One region of the Agrococcus sp. TSP3-2-1 genome, then DNA from elsewhere that is predicted to be linked to it. Evidence: predicted binding sites of a transcription regulator. Region 1 holds the regulator's gene; each other region holds the start of a gene.

What was found. The regulator LexA, encoded in region 1, represses DNA repair genes until DNA is damaged. The targets are predictions, from matches to a motif close to TCGAACANNTGTTCGA.
Region 2: the regulator LexA is predicted to act here: its motif matches at 823-838, upstream of ACP7BI_RS11925 (DUF222 domain-containing protein).
Region 3: the regulator LexA is predicted to act here: its motif matches at 1,108-1,123, upstream of ACP7BI_RS02905 (DUF222 domain-containing protein).

What each region holds. Positions count from the first base shown of each region.
Region 1 is NZ_JAFCWN010000003.1:32,077-34,338, forward strand. It holds gene ACP7BI_RS04905 (hypothetical protein) at 1-290, opposite strand, end outside; gene lexA (transcriptional repressor LexA) at 532-1,155, shown strand; gene hflX (GTPase HflX) at 1,289-2,262, opposite strand, start outside.
Region 2 is NZ_JAFCWN010000008.1:78,352-80,613, forward strand. It holds gene aceE (pyruvate dehydrogenase (acetyl-transferring), homodimeric type) at 1-87, opposite strand, end outside; gene ACP7BI_RS11920 (peroxiredoxin) at 239-697, shown strand; gene ACP7BI_RS11925 (DUF222 domain-containing protein) at 899-2,262, shown strand, end outside.
Region 3 is NZ_JAFCWN010000002.1:77,100-79,361, forward strand. It holds gene ACP7BI_RS02905 (DUF222 domain-containing protein) at 1-1,097, opposite strand, end outside; gene ACP7BI_RS02910 (DUF2277 domain-containing protein) at 1,254-1,538, shown strand; gene ACP7BI_RS02915 (Gfo/Idh/MocA family protein) at 1,565-2,262, opposite strand, start outside.

The sequences.
Region 1 (2,262 bases):
ATCTCGGCGATGACGTCGCGCGGGTCGGCCTCGGGGGCGACGGCCTCGGCGATCTGCCAGAGCGACTGGCCCGGCACGACGGTGATGTGCTCGAACTCGGCGGTCGCGGTCGAGGAGGAGGCGACGGCACCGGCGACCGCGTCGCCGATGAGGCCTGCGCCGGCGAGCGCGCCGAGGGCGAGCACGGGCGCGGCGACGAGCAGCGCGAGGGCGCGGCGGCCGCGAGCGGTCATGCGCAGGCGGAGCGTCGGTGCGGCGCCGGCGGTGGCGGTGATGGCGATGGCGGTCATGAGTGCCTCCTCTCGATCCAGTCCGAGGACTGGGATCCGCAGCCGGTGCTCGGCCGGGAGCACCGGCTGCGAATCTCTGTTTCGAATCTACTTTCGAACTGCCGCACGCGTCAACCCCGTCGCGGGAACTTTCTCCACGACTCGCTCGAACGTGCGTTTGATCCGGGCGTACTCTCGGATACGCTTTCGAACCACCAGGAGTCCATCAGGCACCACTGACACGCGGGGATCGGGGCAACGGATGACGAGGCAGCTCACCGAGAAGCAGCAGGCGATCCTGCAGGTGATCCAGCGCGCCGTGAAGCAGCGCGGGTACCCGCCGAGCTACCGCGAGATCGGCGACGCCGTCGGCCTCTCGTCGCTCTCGAGCGTCACGCACCAGCTCGGGCAGCTCGAGCTCGCCGGCTGCATCCGCCGCGACCCGGCTCGGCCGCGCACGATCGAAGTGCTCGTCGACGACGAGATCGACGAGTCGGTCGGCTCGATCCAGCAGGCGGCGTTCGTGCCGCTCGTCGGCCGCATCGCCGCGGGCATCCCGATCACGGCCGAGGAGCAGGTCGACGACGTGTTCCCGCTGCCGAAGCAGCTCGTCGGCTCCGGGGATCTCTTCATGCTGCAGGTCGTCGGCGACTCGATGATCGACGCCGCGATCTGCGACGGCGACTGGGTCGTCGTGCGTCAGCAGCGCGATGCCGTCAACGGCGACATCGTGGCGGCGATGCTCGACGGCGAGGCGACGGTCAAGGTGTTCAAGCAGCGCGACGGCCACACGTGGCTGCTGCCGCGCAACTCGGCGTTCGAACCCATCCTCGGCGACGAGGCCGAGGTGCTCGGCCGCGTCGTCGCGGTCCTCCGCGCGGTGTAGTTGCGCCCGAAGGACTCAATGCCGCGCAGCGGCGCTGAGTCCGAAGGGCGCAAGATCGAGTAGGCGGCCGCAGGCCGCCGTACCGAGATCTCGACGAGCGACCCAGCCAGCCGGGGCCCCGGCCACGCAAGATCTATGCGACCACGAACTCCGCGAGCTGCCCCGCGGCAGCCGCGGTGACCATCGCCTCGACGCGCGTGCCGTCGGCCTCGTAGTCCTCGCGGAGCACCTCGAAGCGATCGTGCAGCATCGCGATGATGTCGCCGCGATCGAAGGGCACGAGCAGCGAGACCGCGACCTCAGGCCGCGGCAGCAGCTCGGCGAGCCGCTCGAGGATCTCGTCGACGCCTTCGCCCGTGCGAGCGGACGCGAAGATCGCGTCGGGCTGCAGGCCGCGCAGCACGAGCCGATCGTCGTGGCTCACGAGATCCGCCTTGTTGAACACGACGATCTCGGGGATGGACCGGGCACCGGTCTCCCCCAGCACGTCGCGCACGGTCGCGATCTGCGACGCGGGGTCGGGGTGGCTCGCGTCGACGACGTGCACGATGACGTCCGACTCGGCGACCTCCTCGAGCGTCGAGCGGAACGCCTCGACCAGCTGGTGCGGCAGGTCGCGCACGAAGCCGACGGTATCGGCGATCGTGAACTCGCGGCCGTCGGGCGTCTGCGTCCGCCGCACGGTCGCGTCGAGGGTCGCGAAGAGCGCGTTCTCGACGAGCACCCCCGCGCCGGTGATGCGGTTGAGCAGGCTCGACTTCCCGGCGTTCGTGTAGCCGGCGATCGCGACGCCCGGCACCTCGTTGCGGTCGCGGTTCGCCCGCTTCGCCTGGCGCGCGGGGCCGAAGCCCTTGATCTGCTTGCGGAGCCGTGCCATGCGCGAGTGGATGCGCCGGCGGTCGAGCTCGATCTTCGTCTCACCGGGGCCGCGCGAACCCATGCCCGCACCCTGCCCGCCGACCTGGCCACCGGCCTGGCGCGACATCGACTCGCCCCAGCCGCGCAGGCGCGGCAGCAGGTACTCGAGCTGCGCGAGCTCGACCTGCGCCTTGCCCTCTCGGCTCGTCGCGTGCTGGCTGAAGATGTCGAGGATGACCGCGGTGCGAT
Region 2 (2,262 bases), on a different contig from region 1:
CTGGGTGAGCGACTCCTGCCACTCGGCGGTCTCGCTGGGGTCCGTGTCGTTCACGTGGGCCGAGTACGGGTCCTGGTCGTTCAGCACCGAAGCTCCTGACGTCGATTGGGCGCGTGCGCTCCTGGGTGGCGGGCGCAGCCCCTCCACTCTATCCACCGGGCGGTCCTCGACGGGCGCGCGCGGGGGCGCTCTGGCACGATGGTCGAGCGGATGCGCGAGACGACTTGAGGAGACCCGCATGGCACTGCAGATCGGCGACGAGGCGCCCGACTTCACGCTCACGGACCACACGGGGGAAGCGGTGACGCTCTCGGAGCTGCGCGGCCGCCCCGTCGTGCTCGTCTTCTACCCGGCTGCGTTCACGGGGCGGTGCACGGGGGAGCTGTGCTCGATCCGCGACGATATCGGCGACTTCGAGGGCTCCGAAGCGGAGGTGCTCGCCATCTCGGTCGACACGGCGGCGTCGCTCGGCGTCTTCGCCGAGCAGGAGGGCTTCTCGTTCCGCCTGCTGAGCGACTTCTGGCCGCACGGGGCGGTCGCGCAGGCCTACGACGCATTCCTGCCGGAGCGCGGGGTCGCGACGCGTGCGACGTACGTGATCGACCGCGAGGGTCGCATCGCTGACCACTTCCGGGTCTCGACTTCGGAGTCGCGCGACCTCGACGCCTACCGCGAGGCGCTCGCGAAGGTCGCCTGACCTTCCCGCCGCGGGGCCGCTCCGCCCCCGCTGCCGCTCGCTGAGCCGCTCCGCCGCCGCAGGCGGCTGAGCGTGTCGAAGCGCCGTCGCTGCGCCTGCCGAGTTCTCCACAGGCCCCTCGATCCTCGAACAGAGTTTCGAGTCGCTCGGTAGAATCGGGGGACAGCGATGGCATCGTGGTCGTCGCGTTGGAGGGTCGTGATGGACGGGCAGCAGCGGCAGGGCAGGTCGCCCGAGGCGGCTGGTCTGCGCGAGCGGCTGGCCGCGGTCCAGGCGGATGTCGAGGCGATCCTGGCCGGGTTCGAGTCCATGGGCGATGTCGAGCGGTGGGATGCGTTCGCCGCTATCGGCGAGCTCTCCCGCGTGGCCGATGGGGCGCTGGTGCGGGTGGCGGGGGTGGTGGAGCGGTCGGTGCCGGCGATGGATGCGCCGAACCAGGCGCGCACGTTCGGGTACCACTCGACGAAGACCGCGCTGCGCCACGAGGCGGGCGTCTCGGCCTCGCGGGCGAAGGCGATCCTGCAGCTCGCCCGGGTCTCGACGCCGCGGGTGGGGTCGACCGGGCTGCCGCTGGAGCCGCTCTACCCGCACGTCGCGCAGGCGCTGGAGGACGGGTCGATCGCGATCGACCAGGGCCGGGCGATCGTGGAGGTGCTGGAGGCCGCCGGCGGCCGCGCCGACCCCGACGCGCGGCTCGCGGCGGAGGAGGACCTCGTGGGCGCGGCGGTCGGGGAGCAGCGTCCGGGTGAGCGCGGCTACGACGACGCGGTCCCCACCCCGCCGGAGCTGCTCGCGGTCACGGCGAGGCAGTGGGTCTCCGCGCTCGACCCCGACGGGGCGGAGCCGCGCGAGGATCAGCAGGTCGCGGAGCGGGAGTTCACGCTCGCGCAGTGCGCGGACGGGATGTTCCGCGGCCGGGTGGCGTTCCCGCCGGTGGAGGGGGCGGAGGTGATGGCGGTGTTGGCCGCCTACGACTCGCCCCGCACCGGGGACGGGTTCGAGAACCCCGACGCGCCGGCCGATGATGAGCGCACGGACGGGCAGCGGCACGCGGACGTGCTGGTGGGCCTGTTCCGCGCCCACGCCCGCTCGGGCGAGCCGCCCCGGCCCGGCGGCGACGCGCCGACGCTGCTGGTCGCGATCACCCAGGCGGAGCTCGACAAGCACGCCGAGGGGCGGCCGGCGACGTGCGACATCGTCGAGACCGGCGAGACCGTCCCGGCCGGGCTCGCGGCCCGGATCGTCTGCGACGGGTTCGTGCAGGCCGCGCTCGTCGACGGCGACGGCCACGTCTTGAGGCTCGGCCGCCGCAAGCGGCTGTTCTCCCTCTGGCAGCGGATCGCGATCATGCTCCGCGACCGCCACTGCCAGGGCCCCGACTGCCGCATCCCCGCCTCCTGGGGCGACGTGCACCACGTGCTGCGCTGGGCCGACGGCGGCCCGACCGACACCGACAACGGCATTCTGCTGTGCCCGACGTGCCATCGCGAGGTCCACAGCGGCAGGCTCCGCATCGACAGGATCGGCACCCGCTGGCGCGTCACCCGCACCCTCCTGCCACCCAT
Region 3 (2,262 bases), on a different contig from region 1:
GGCTTGGTGAAGAGGCGCTGCTCGCGACCGAGGTCGAGCACGTGACCGCGCTCGTCCACGACGGCGCGCTGCACGACTGCCTCGCACAGCAGTCGCCCGAGCGCCTCGATGGGCACGAGGTCGCCGGTGTGCTCGATCGTGAGGGTGCGATCGCGGTGCTCCGCGTTCTGCATGTACGCGTCGAACGCCTCGATCGTGCCGTTGAGGACGATGCGCGGTGGCGCACCACCCGCGACGGGAGCGTCGTCGGACGCCGCGTGCGCCGCGACGAGGCCCATGAGCACGTCGTGCCGCTTCTGCCCGAGCGAGCGGGTGTCGATGTCGGCCTCGGCTCCATCGTCGGCCTCGGTGTCGTCGACGAACCGCACCTTCGCGCGCGGCGCGGTGTACGCATCCAGCATCGCCTTGAACTGCGAGCCGGGCTCCGCCGGGGAGTCGCCCTCGAAGTGCCACATGCCGTTCTGCCGCTGCCAGATGCGCAGGTCGCGCTGCGCGTACTGCCGTTCAGCGTTCGGCAGCACGCCGTCGGGATCGAGCACCGTGACGAACGCCTTCGCGCGGATGGCGAGCAGCTCCGGGACGAGCGGCGCCCTGGCGTCGGTCGCCGCCTCGACGAGCTTGCCCTCAGCCCAGGCGAGCTGGTCGAGATCTGCCCTCGGGGCCGCTGGTGAGAGCTCGGAGACGATGGTGCGAACCTGGGCGAGCGAGATCGCGCCCTCGTCGAGCGCGGCCGCGACGAGCGGGAACGGTGCTTCGACGCTGCCGCCGCTGATGCCGACCGATCGACTGGTCGCCCTGGCCGTCGAGAGCAGCTCGGCCGCCTGGCCCGCACGGATGCCGAACGCCGAGGCGACGGCCTCCTTCGGGCTGCGCTTGCCCATCAGGGCGCAGATCGACGTCTCCTCTGGACCCTTCGAGCGCTGCTCGATCTCGCCGGCGAGCCGAACGCGCTGCGCGTCGACGATGCGGGCGAGCTCTGCCGTCTGGTGCAGCAGATCGACGACCTCCTGGCGCGGGGCGCTGGAGATGGAGGCGAGGTCATCGAGCACGGCGCGGGCGGCGCGGGTCGCTGCCGCGGCCTGCTCGGTGGTCGACATCACCGCCTCCTCGAATCCCTGTTCCGCACAGAGTATCGAAGGCCACTGACATGGCGTAGCGAGGTGAACACGGCTGTGGACAACTCCCAAGCGGCGCGTCGAAGCCGAGCGCACCCGCGGCTGGCGCGATGCTCCGACCGGATCTACCCTGCCTGCATGTGCAGGAACATCACCGAGCTCCGCGGTCTCGAGCCCGCCGCGAACGACGAGGAGATCGAGGCCGCTGCCCGCCAGTACATCCGCAAGGTGTCGGGCATCACGCATCCGACCGACCGCACGCGCGACGCGTTCGAGCGGGCCGTCGCCGAGGTCGCGCACATCACGCACCACCTGCTTGACGAACTTCCCGACCGACGGCAACCGCCGAAGACAGTGCCGCCGCTCCGGCGGCCCGAAGTGCGCGCCCGCATCGCGGAGCGGGAGGCGGCGCTCGTCGAGTAGCCACCGCGCGGCCGCAAGCGCCGCGCCTACGCGCCTGAACGCATCCGCTCAGTGATCTCGTCCATGACGCGCATGATCGCCACCGTCTCGTCGAGCGGCATGAGCTCGCTCTCGAGCCGCCCCTCTGCGATGCAGCGCTCGACCTCGGCGGCCTGGAACTGCATGCCTCGCCCGACGAGCTCGGGCTCGAACTCCTCCACTGCCGTCGTGTGGGCGGATGCGTGGCGTCGTCGGTATCGCGTCCACGCGTAGAACGCGGGGTCGAGCTCGATGACGCCGTCGGTGCCCGCGATCGTCGCGCGGTTCGAGCCGAGCGTCATCATCGAGAAGGAGTGCGTCGAGACGCCGCCGTTCGCGTGCTCGAGGATCGCGGAGCCGCGGTGGTCGACGCCGAAGCCGTCGACGACGCCGGATGCCTGGATGCGCGTGACCGGCCCGAGGATCGCGTGCGCGAGCGAGACGCAGTAGACGCCGAGGTCGAGCAGCGCGCCACCGCCGAGTGACGGCTCGATCAGGCGGCTGCCGGGGGAGAGGTCGAGCATCTGCGAGTGGTCGGCCTGCACGCTCAGCACGTCGCCGAGCTCGCCGGCCGCGATCCGCTCGCGGACGGCGACCATGGTGGGGAGGAAGCGCGTCCACATGGCCTCCATCGCGAACACGCCCTGCGCGCGCGCCGCGTCGACGACCGCCTGCGCGTCATCGCCATTCGTCGTGAACGCCTTCT